2 regions of the Shewanella polaris genome follow, and region 2 is predicted to be linked to the other one. Evidence: predicted binding sites of a transcription regulator. Region 2 holds the regulator's gene; the other holds the start of a gene.
The links. The regulator LexA, encoded in region 2, represses DNA repair genes until DNA is damaged. The targets are predictions, from matches to a motif close to TACTGTATNNNNATACAGTA.

Region 1: the regulator LexA is predicted to act here: its motif matches at 4,988-5,007, upstream of FH971_RS10190 (LexA family protein).

What each region holds. Positions count from the first base shown of each region.
Region 1 covers NZ_CP041036.1:2,332,397-2,338,620, forward strand. Annotated here, with positions in the region: gene FH971_RS10165 (NAD(P)/FAD-dependent oxidoreductase) at 1-651, opposite strand, end outside; gene FH971_RS10170 (sigma-54 interaction domain-containing protein) at 917-2,233, shown strand; gene FH971_RS10175 (NifB/NifX family molybdenum-iron cluster-binding protein) at 2,260-2,814, opposite strand; gene FH971_RS10180 (DUF134 domain-containing protein) at 2,811-3,104, opposite strand; gene FH971_RS10185 (Y-family DNA polymerase) at 3,286-4,542, opposite strand; gene FH971_RS10190 (LexA family protein) at 4,549-4,962, opposite strand; gene FH971_RS10195 (MlaE family ABC transporter permease) at 5,318-6,224, shown strand, end outside.
Region 2 covers NZ_CP041036.1:272,022-278,245, forward strand. Annotated here, with positions in the region: gene FH971_RS01185 (cytochrome c oxidase subunit 3) at 1-291, opposite strand, end outside; gene FH971_RS01190 (cytochrome c oxidase assembly protein) at 288-851, opposite strand; gene ctaD (cytochrome c oxidase subunit I) at 853-2,445, opposite strand; gene coxB (cytochrome c oxidase subunit II) at 2,455-4,041, opposite strand; gene FH971_RS01205 (cell division inhibitor SulA) at 4,435-4,941, opposite strand; gene lexA (transcriptional repressor LexA) at 4,938-5,552, opposite strand; gene plsB (glycerol-3-phosphate 1-O-acyltransferase PlsB) at 5,816-6,224, shown strand, end outside.

The sequences.
Region 1 (6,224 bases), 2.1 Mb from region 2:
ATCTCGCTGACGTAACTCAGATTCGAGCATTGATTTTGAATCACCAACACCGTCTAGTCCTAAATGACCCACATAAGGCTCACTGGTGACAAAATGAATTGGCACTTTATTCCTGATACCTGCATCACGTAATACTTTGTCTAATATGAACACATATTCATAAGCTGGTCCAAAACAACTGGCACCTTGAAATGACCCCACTATCACTGGACCTGGTTTTGCTAATAGCTTATCTACATCGATTTTGCAGGTTAACGCATGTTCCAGTGAACATACTGATTGAGTAAAGTGTTCTGGCCCTGCTCCAGGTATGGTGTTAAACGCCAACTTAGGTCCTGTGGCAATGACTAAATAGTCATAGTCAATAATGCCATTATCAGCGGTAATCAGTTGGTTTTGTTCAGCATCAATTTGAGTGACAAAAGCACATTTAAAATCAATATCTTTTTTAGCCAAATATTTTGCTATTGGTATAGATATCGCTTCGGGTTCTCGCCAACCCACTGCAACCCAAGGATTAGACGGTACAAAGCGGAAGTTTTCACGCTCATTAACCATTAACACCTGATGATTTTTACCTAGGATATCTTTAATTTCATACGCAGCAGGCATACCACCAGTACCTGCGCCAAGCACGACAACCTTCGCCATTGAGTATTCTCCCCATTTTATGTTCTACTAACCAATATGGTCAGGAAACATATAACAAGATGAATACAAACCTTGTGCCAGATCACACAAATAATATAAATACAATATAATCAGCTAGTTAAAATACATTGATATTTATATGATGCACATGCTAGGTTATAAAGTGACAAATATGACATTGCTGTGACAATTATCGTGTTAGATTGTGCTAAAAATGTCATTTAGATATTAACGGCTAGATGCGTACTGCAAACGAGAGCAATAAATGAATAACACTACTGTTGTGCAATCCATGATCAACGCGATTGATAAACCAGCGATATTTATTTCACCTGATTATGTTATTCATGCTGTTAATCAAGCCTATATAGAAACCTACGACACCCAAGTTATTTTAGGTCAAAGTCGCTGTCATCAGATATCACATCATAGTGACGAACCTTGTGATAAACATGGCGAAGAGTGTCCGCTACAACAATGCCAAAGCACGCAAAGGGCTGCCAATGCGGTGCATATTCATAGCACCGCACAGGGTAAGTCATATTGCGATATTTTAATGAAACCCATTAAAGACAGCAGTGGAGAAATATTAGGGTTTCTGGAGATTTTAGATGCTATCGATTATGCGTCAACAGAATCTAAAAAAGGCACCATGGTGGGTCAGTCTGCGCCATTTAAACAAATGCTCAACAGAATTAACCGAGCATCTCAATCCAGCATTGCTGTGCTATTACAAGGTGAAACTGGTGCAGGTAAAGAATTAGTCGCCAAAGCAGTGCATCAGGCCAGTAGCCGAAATGATAAACCGTTTGTGGTCATTGAATGTACCGGACTCAGTGAAAACCTATTTGAAAGTGAATTATTTGGTTACGAAAAAGGTGCCTTTACCGGCGCAACAACCAGTAAAAAGGGTCTGATTGAGATAGCCCATGGTGGTACGGTATTTTTTGATGAAATTGGTGATGTTCCGTTGAACATGCAAGTAAAATTGCTTAGGTTACTCGAAACCCAATGTTATCGAGCCGTCGGCGGATTAAAACAAAAACGCTCTGACTTTAGATTAGTCAGTGCTAGTCATAAAAATTTATTGGATTTGGTTGAAAAAGGTGAATTTAGACGTGATCTATATTATCGCATTGCAGGATTTCCCATTTACTTACCCTCGTTACGTGAACGCCATGATGACATTCCAGGACTCGTTAAGCATTTTATAAAGTATTCTGAATACAAACATAAAAAGTTTTCGGTCAATGCTTTAACTTTACTTAGCCGCTATGCATTCCCTGGTAATATTCGGGAATTAAAAAATATTATTGAACAAGCGGCACTGATAGCCAACGAAGATACTATCCACAGCAATGATTTACCTGAAAGTGTACAACTAACAGTAACAAGTGATGTCGTTAACACCAATACAGACACAGAAATAGTGACTTTAGATGACATGGAGTGTGCATATCTTTCTCAAATATGCTCGCAATATCAGGGATCACCAGCTGAGTTAGCCATAACACTGAATATTAGTGTGCGTACTTTATATCGTAAATTACAGCGCTATGGCTTAAAGCTTACAACGCTGTAATAACAATATCTCCACCATCGTTATCATTAATGATGATGATGCATTATTGAGTGCTTTTTACAGCAACGTTTCATTGTAGCTGTTTCATTTGCCAATTCAGATTCAGACTCGCAGCAACGTTTATGTGTCCCCGAGTCAGATTGATTATGGCAGCCTTCCTCACCATGCGCATGATGTTCATGCTCATGTTCATGGTTACAACAACCACCATTGGCCTTCTTAGCAATATTATTGATTGATGGACGCCCCTGACTTGCCTCGGTAAATGGCTCACAGTCTGCTAAATTAGCACCTGCAAAATACTCTATTGCTGTGCGACCATTTTTTGCATGAAATACACTCAATTGTTGGCTTAATAATTTAGATAACAGTTGTTGACCAATGTTACGCACGATGACGCGATCCGCTCCATTTGCCAGTATCATACTGACTAATTGTTGCTTACCCTCACATCCTTCAGCTAACGCTGGGTTCACAAAGCGCCCTTTTACTTGGCCTTGCTCATCGATAAATAGCATCTCATCGGCACGACTAAAGTGGTTGGCAATATGTTGATCTTTCATTGGTATGGCGGTAATCATAATTTCTCCTCATGTGCATTTTGCATTAACAACGCTTTACCATTGGTTAAGCAGTCCATTAATTTAAAACGCGCAAGCTTAAGTACATTAGCTAACGTTTGACGTGACACTCCCATTTGAATAGCCGCTTGTTGCTGTTGCATTTTTAACAAGTCAACTAAACGCAATGCTTCAAACTCATCGCTATCCATTGCAATGTTTTCAAGTTTGTCCATCGGAATACCATTGGGCTTGAAACAGCTTTTAGCTGGTCCCCCACAAATTGTTCGCTGAATTTTCGGTCTTGACATAATCAACTCATGTTTGTTGGCATATGCTATATATACACCTATAAATGGCATATGCCAATTATAGTTTGTATTTTGTGATCGATTGCACTCTTTATGTAAACATGATTTTTTTGTCCATAAATGGCTGTAAATATGGCTGATAAACAATCAATAATAACGAGTTATACTAATCTCAAAGCCCTTAGCATTTAATGCTTGGTAAGCATTTCCATTGGGTTGAATATTGAGGTGTGAGTAAATCACGGCGCATGGCCCATTTTTGTTGTGTCCCTTGAACGGCGAGAAACACCGTATCGCGTCCATATCGTTGGTTGATGCCGTCAAGCGTGTGCATCAAGGCATAATTGACTTTAGCGGTATTAAACAAATCAAATTGAAAGTTTTTCTCGCTGGCTAAATCAACCAAGCCCACACCAATTTTGTAATAGCGTACACCTTGGCGAAATAATCTAGGAGCGGCTTCTGTCATGGCTTTGGTGAGTTCAATGGTGCAATGGGTTGGACATGGAAAATGTGCGATAACTTTATAACTCACGGGTCGTTCGTCATGGGGCGAATTACTGGCAAACAACAACATGGTTTTGCAATGTGAGCCTTGTTGACGGGCTTTAGCGGCCGCAATGCCAACATGTTTACTCAGTGCTTGTAATAGCGATTCAACATCGCAAATGCGTTCACCCACGCTACGAGTGGAGAAAATTTGTTTCTTATCTGCCCTAGCCTCATCCCATTGTTTGCACACTTGGCCATTTAGCTCACGAACCGTGCGTTCGATTTCAATACTAAATTGTTTTCTCGCGAGACTCGGAGGCATGGAAGCGAGATCATGTGCGCTGCGAATGTTCATCAATTCAAGCTTTTTACTAATACGTCTGCCAATTCCCCATACCTCCTTTACGGCAAGTTGGCGTAAAATATCATTACGTTGCTGCGCTGTTTCGATAACGCACACACCTTTATACCCCGGTATTTTTTTAGCGGCGTGATTGGCAATTTTTGCTAAGGTTAACGTTTGCCCCATTCCCACACAAACCGCTAAACGGGCTTCTTTCCATACTGCTCGTCGGATTAACTGGCCTTGGGTATACAGACATTTGATAGCGGGATAACAATGTTTAAAAGAGAGGAAGCTTTCATCAATGGAATACACATGCTGCTCTGGCGCAAAACGGCCTATTATCGCCATCATTTTTGCTGATAAGTCGGCATAGAGCTCATAATTAGACGAACACACGATGACATTACGTTGAGCACATAATGCTTTAACTTGAAAATAGGGTAAAAACTTTTCAATACCGGCCTCTTTTGCTTGCCGGTTAGCCGCGACAATGCAGCCATCATTATTGCTCAGTACAATAATCGGTCTGCCGCGCCAATCAGGGCGAAAAACCTGTTCTGCACTACAATAAAATGCATTGGCATCGACTAAGGCAAACATTGTTATTTACCCTTTTTTGCTGATAAACAGTGGACTTTGACGATGACAACGAATTGAGCGGATCACCACACCTTCGATGCTAAAGTCATCATAGTCGCATATGGTTACGGGTAAATGTTGCTCATTAGATGACACCAACATTCGTCGTTGCATGTCGATAATTTTACACACAAACTCACCATTAAAATTAGCCACTATCACATCCCCGCTTTTTGCAGTTTCATGGCGATCAACAATCAATAAGTCACCATCGAATATTCCCACACCTTGCATCGACTCGCCTTCGGCTAAGCCGATAAAAGTGGAACTTGGATGCTGAACTAACATCTCATCAAGACTGAGGCTTAATTGAAGGTACTCGGCTGCAGGTGACTCAAAACCGGTAATGCCGGCACTGGCTGCAATGGGAATGACGCGCATATAACAACCTCCAATATGACACAGATACTGTATAAATAAACAGTATATATTAGCGTTAAATTTTGTCAGTGCAAGCTTATTTGATTTGAACCGAGACAAGCAGCAGTTATTTTCAATTGTTAGCGCCATTTTTATTGTCATCTACACGCGACCGCGCGCCATAACTCACTCATCTTCAATGCGGCAAAGCATCAATACATCAAAGTGATAGCTTCATTATTGATGAAATAATATGTCCAAGGTCAAAATATAATCAACGGGCTTGGTCTACACTGTTAACAGGAGCTAAAAACCAAGCTAACCTGTTTATAAAACAAACGAGTATACTTATTTAATATTGGCTCGGGGGTCTAGCATGACACTCGCAACATTCCATATCGACATGCACGATGATAATTGCTTACTGAACCTTGCTGGTGATTGGCAACTAGGCCAAGCACCGCTAGGCGCAGATATTTGTGCTGAGCTGCCATCGAATTGCCATAGTGTCACCTTAATTACCACAGAATTATCCCATTGGGATTCAAGTCTCGCTATTGCTCTATTACAGTTATCTCGCTGGTGTGAACAACATAAACTATCACTAGACACTCAACAAACACCTCAAGGGCTACAGCAATTACTGCAACTTGCTACCGATGTTGCTGTTTATCAACCAACTAATGAAGGTGCCATTGGCGGTCTGTGGCCGATGTTACGTCGTCAGCTTATTGTGCAAGGTTTGCAGGTACACGACGAATTAGTGTTTGTTGGCAATAGCACGCTTGCATTGGGAAACTGGTTAAAAGGTAAAGCCAGTACTCGCAGGAGTGATATTGTATTTTTCATCGAACAAGCTGGGCCTAAAGGCCTTGCTATTGTCACCTTAATTAGTCTGCTTGTAGGTATGATTTTGGCTTATTTAGGCTCGGTACAGCTGCGCCAATTAGGGGCTCAAGTGTATGTGGCTAACTTAGTGGCTATAGGGATGGTGCGGGAAATGGGCGCCCTTATGACAGGGGTTATTATGGCCGGCAGAACAGGGGCTGCTTATGCGGCACAATTAGGCACTATGCAGGTTAATGAAGAAATTGATGCATTGCGAGTAATGGGAATTTCGACCATGGAGTTTCTGGTTTTACCTCGATTGTTGGCATTGGTTTTCATCATGCCGTTAATGTGTATTTATTCTGATGTAATCGGCATGATTGGTGGTGCAATTGTTGCCAATGGAATGGGGGTTAGTTACACCCAATACATTTTGCAAACCCAAGTAGCCATTG
Region 2 (6,224 bases):
CATAATCTCTGAAAAAATAAACCAGCTCATTCCCTGTCTAAATGAACGATCCATTTGCGGTGAATACAGTCCAGACATGGATTCATCAATAACGGTCTTAAACCAGCCGAAAATCATAAAGATAATCACGGCCAAGCCGGTTATTAAAATATAGCCGCCAGAGGTTTTTTCAGTGGCTAATTGTTGTACGTAGTTGCCTGCTCCGAACGCAATTAAAAATAAACCTATAGCACCGATTATCGGCCAGGCACTTTGGGCTGGCACATAATAAGTTTGATACTTTGTCGTCATTTTGCTGCTCCTTGCTCTATGGCGGTCGCCTGTCTGTCGGTGATGTCATAAAGGGTATAAGAGAGAGTCAATGTGTTAATGGACGCTGGTAAGTCAGGATCCACGTAAAAAATCAATGGTAGTTCTGCTGTTGCTGCTGCAGCCAAAGGTTGTTGATTAAAGCAAAAACATTCCGTTTTATTGAAGTATGCCGCCCCTTGCCCTGGCGATACCGAAGGGATTGCTTGGCCTACGGTGTCACGTGTCGACAGATTTTTAACCAAAAATTGTGCATGAGTTAGCTCACCAGGATGCACACTTATTTTGTTCACTTTAGGGCTAAATTCCCATGGCATACCAGACTGAACTTGAGTGACAAATTCAATGGTTACGGTTCGGTTTTTATCAACCACCACCGCTTCATAACTACTGGCGCTATTTTGGGTTTTGCCATTAATTCCCAATGTATCGCAAAGCACGTCATAAAGTGGTACAAGCGCAAAACCAAATCCAAACATACCTATTGACCCAGCAATCAGGATGATTAATAGCTTACGATTTGATTTTGTTGGCTGTGTCATCTCATTTAATCTCCGGTGGAGTGGTAAACGAGTGATATGGTGCAGGGCTGGCAATCGACCATTCCAAGCCTTCGGCTGCTCCCCAGGGGTTATCTCCAGCAGGTTTTCCACCTTTAATGCATTTGAGCACAACGGCGAGGAATATCAGCTGAGACAAACCAAATGCAAAACCTCCAATAGACACTATTTGGTTCACATCGGCAAACTGTACCGCGTAGTCAGGGATCCTACGTGGCATACCCGCTAAACCTAAAAAGTGCATGGGGAAAAACAATACATTGACGGATATTACCGAGCACCAAAAGTGCCATTTCCCCAACGTTTCGTCATACATATGGCCAGTCCATTTAGGCAACCAATAATAAGCGGCTGCCATAATGGAAAATATTGCCCCAGTGACGAGCACATAATGGAAATGAGCCACTACAAAATAGGTGTCGTGGTATTGGAAATCAGCAGGCGTAATTGCCAGCATCAGGCCAGAAAAACCACCTATGGTAAACAGAATAATAAACGCTACAGCAAACAGCATTGGTGTTTCAAATGTCATTGAACCGCGCCACATGGTTGCCACCCAATTAAATACTTTTACCCCCGTGGGTACGGCAATTAACATGGTGCAATACATGAAGAATAGTTCGGCGAACACCGGCATCCCAGTCGTGAACATGTGATGCGCCCACACTAAGAATGACAACACGGCAATACTGGCAGTGGCGTAAACCATTGAAGAGTAACCAAACAGCTTTTTACGGCTAAAGGTTGGCACTATTGCGGAGATAATACCAAATGACGGTAAAATCATAATGTAAACTTCAGGATGACCGAAGAACCAGAAGATATGCTGGAACATTACCGGATCACCGCCTCCAGCAGCATCAAAAAAGCTGGTACCAAAAAACTTATCGGTTAATACCATGGTGACCGCACCCGCGAGTACCGGCATCACTGCTATCAGTAAGAAAGCGGTAATTAACCAAGTCCACACAAACAAGGGTAACTTCATCCACGTCATGCCTGGAGCACGTAAGTTTACAATGGTGACAATGACATTAATTGCACCCATTATTGAACTTATGCCCATGATATGAATGGAAAATACAAATAATGCGGTACTGTCAGGGCTGTAAGTGGTTGAGAGCGGGGCATAGAATGTCCAACCAAAGTTAGGTCCACCGCCTTCCATAAATAACGAACCCAGTAACATGGCAAAGGCAAAAGGTAAAATCCAAAAACTCCAGTTGTTCATTCGTGGTAATGCCATGTCTGGTGCCCCAATCATCATAGGTATTAGCCAGTTAGCTAAGCCCGTAAAAGCGGGCATTACTGCACCAAATACCATAATGAGACCATGAACAGTGGTCATTTGATTAAAAAAGTTAGGTTCTACTAGCTGTAATCCAGGCTGAAATAACTCAGCTCGAATGACCATTGCCATTGCGCCGCCAGTGAGAAACATAATGAAACTAAACCATAAATACAGAGATCCGATATCTTTATGGTTAGTGGTGAGTAGCCAGCGCATTAGCCCCTTTGGAGCGCCGTGATGATCATCATGGGCGGTTGCAATTGTATCGTGCGTTGTTGTGCTCATTGTTTTCCCTTACTGTCCATGGCTAGCGACATCGGCAGGTTGCACCGCCTCGCCAGAATTATTGCCCCACGCATTGCGCTCATATGTAATCACTGCCGCCATCTTTCGAGGGCTTAATTGACTACTAAATGCCTGCATTGCAGTACCTGGTTTTCCGTGCATAACGATATCGATATGTCCGCTAACCGGTCCGCTAACAACAGGGCTACCAATAAGTGAAGGGAAAGCGCCAGGTAAACCTGCGCCAGTGGCTTGGTGACATGCAGCACAAGTCGTGGCATAAACCTGCTCACCTTCGGTCATTAATTGCTCCATGGTTAACGTGGGCAGATCTTCTGCTGGAGCAACTTTTGCTACGGTTTCGACAGCTTGAGTGGCTTTCTCGGTAACCGCATCGGTAATGTCAGTTGTCGTGGCTGCAATAGTGCTTGTGACATCAGCAACTGCTTTGTTTGCTTCTGTTTTTGCCTCGTTACTGCCTAAAAATTTCCCTATATCAGCAGCTTGTACAAGATCTCCGCTATTATTGCCCCAAGCATTACGTTCAAAGGTAATCACTGCTGCAATTTCTTGGGCGCTAAGTTGTTTTGCAAAGGCCTGCATTGCGGTACCTGGTTTACCGTTTATGACGATATTTAGATGGCCTTCAACAGGGCCTTTTATGATAGGGCTGCCAATTAATGATGGGAATACACCAGGAAGACCCGCACCATTAGGTTGGTGACAAGCAGCACACCTAGCAATATAGATTTGTTCACCTTGTGAGGTTAGATCTCCGAGTGACAGGGTTTGGGTCATTGATGCCGCCGCCGCAGCAGCGGCATTGCTTGCTAGTTGTTTTTGTTCAACTAACCAATTATCAAAATCGTCCTCCGACAATGCTTGCACTACAATCGGCATAAAGCCATGGTCTTTACCGCATAATTCGGCACATTGGCCGCGATAAATACCGGGCTTATCAATACGAGTCCAAGTTTCATTAATAAAGCCTGGATTAGCATCTTTTTTAACGGCAAAAGCGGGCACCCACCATGAGTGGATAACATCATCAGAAGTCATCAAAAAACGTACTTTTTGGTTAATGGGGAGTACTAGTGGTTTATCAACTTCAAGGAGGTAATGTTCTCCTTTAGCCTCACTACCGTCAATTTGTTCTCTGGGGGTAGATAATGAGCTGTAAAATTCGATGTCTTTATCAAAATAGCTGTAATGCCATTTCCACTGCGACCCGGTAATTTTAATGGTGAGATCAGCATCGCTGGGATCTTCCATAGCAATTAAGGTTTTGGTGGCTGGAATAGCCATGGCGATTAAGATGATAAAAGGAATGACGGTCCAAGCAATTTCCACTTTGGTACTTTCATGAAAATTGGCCGCGACTGCGCCTTTTGATTTGCGGTGGTAAATCATTGAATAGATCATGATCCCAAACACCACTAACCCAATGGCACAACAGATATAAAGAATCGTCATGTGGAGGTGATAAACCTGACCACTGATATCTGTCACGCCTTGAGTCATGTTGAGGGGCATTGCTGTTGCCCCAAGCGGAAGTGCTACACACACAACCAGTAAACAATACAACCATTGCTTCACAAGACTGCTCCTCTGTTAATTGCAAATTGCAATTACAAAGAAAAGTCACACAGTAATTCTCTGCTCTATGCAAACTCTTCGGTTCCCGAAAAAAGTTTGATGACCTCAAAGTACCTTGGTGGTTGTAAACAGACGGTCTACGGTTTTATTGTTAGCTGTGCACCACGCTTGTACCTACGACTGAACTTATCAATTTGTGTTGACGTTTTCCCATCGATGACTATTAAATCTGCCATTTACGTCAAATTAAAGATAAAAAATTGTTTCATCCTTGTTAATTACATTACTTGTAGATTAAGGATTGATCAAGATCACTTTTTTTCTTAATCGCCTGAAAAAGGTGAAAAAAAAGCCCTGAATTCAATACAGGGCTTGGTAATTAAGGGTTTGTGCTTAGTGAAACGAGCAAAAATTACTTGTTCCATTTGCTAAGGTAGGGCTAACAAGTTGATGTTTGTGAGGTAAGTGAGTATTCACATCTTCAATTATGATCCCTAATGCACGTGCGCTTTTGGCTACTATTTCCAAACGGCGACTATCGCGAGCATCAAGTGAGCTTGTCCAAGTTACTACTGCACTAGATGTACCACTAGTGAGTGCTTTTTCCATGGCCCATAATGTCTCGACTTCATCTTTGGTGTGAACTAGTAAAATGCGATCCATTCTCACTCCGGCACTTGCCAGCATATGTTTATAACCAATGTGAGGTGGGCTAATGAGTACAATCCAGCGGCCTTGTTGGCTTAACGTTGCTAATTGACTACACAATTGACTCAGCTCTGCTTCACCTTGGGTAACCGTTTGCAATGTTTGAATGGTTTGGTTGCCCTGAAGTTCTGTGTCTGATAAATCTACCCATAAGCCAGGGTGGCGTGGGGCGATGCCCATTAGTTTGTTCATAACCAATCTCCATTACGGATAACACCAACGGCAAGCCCTTCGATAGTTAGGCTTTGGCAACTTAAATCTACTTTTATCGGGTTGTAATCTTCATTTTCTGCATGCAGATAAATGACGTTACCTTTTTGTTCAAATCGTTTTACGGTGACGTCATCGTCTATTCGTGCCACCACAACTTGGCCATTACGTGCTTGCTGCATTTTATGTACCGCGAGGAGGTCGCCTTCTAAAATGCCGATATTTTTCATGCTGTCACCACGAACCCGCAATAAAAAATCCGCGGCAGGTTTAAACATATTGGGGTCAACTTGATAATAGTTTTCCACATGTTCTTGGGCCAAGATAGGCTCTCCAGCAGCAACTTGCCCAATGAGTGGTAGACCGGTTTCAATCTGTTCTTCATGAGGTAATCGTATACCTCTAGAGGTACCAGGAATGATCTCGATAAAGCCTTTTTTGGCTAATGCTTTTAAATGCTCTTCGGCGGCATTAGCACTTTTAAAGCCAAGACGATTCGCAATTTCAGCTCGAGTGGGTGGCATACCTGTTTCGGCGATATTGTTTTTAATTAAGTCTAATATTTCAGCTTGGCGCGGCGTTAACGGTCTCATGACAATTCCTGTCTTTTTATACAGTGACTGTCATTATATACAGTGATTCTGTTCGCGCAAGTATTAACCAACTGTTTTTTGTTATTTGTTTGTACAAATTGATTTAATTTACTGTTATAAAGCATTATTTTATATTTTAACTTTGGGGTGTGACTTCTAAAGAAATCCAAAATGTAAAGATAAATAAGCCAGATAGTGTAAGCGGGGTTGTTTCTGGTATCCTATGCAACAATATTATAGTGGCTTATGTTGCGAAAATAACCATGTCAAAACCTGATTCAATATTTTTACGAACATTAAAGTGGATTCAAAAATGGATGGTGCAAACGATTGTTGTACCACATGATCCTTTTGATGACCTCAATATAGATCCGACTAAACCTTTAGTTTATTTGATGAAAACGGAATCTATTAGTGATATTGCCGCCTTGAGCGAAATCACAGAGGGCTTTGGTATGCCTAGTCCTTATGAACCATTAAAGCTTGATGGCTTGCAAGTGCCTCGTGTTGTTTGTTTAGAGGGGCGCAAACCATTATTTGGTAAACGCGAAAGTGGTGAAAAATTCATTAATTATTTTACCAGTCTATTATCTCTTCATCGTGAGAACTCTGAATTAGATATTCAGTTGGTTCCTGTTTGTCTTTATTGGGGACGTACCCCAGGGAAAGAAG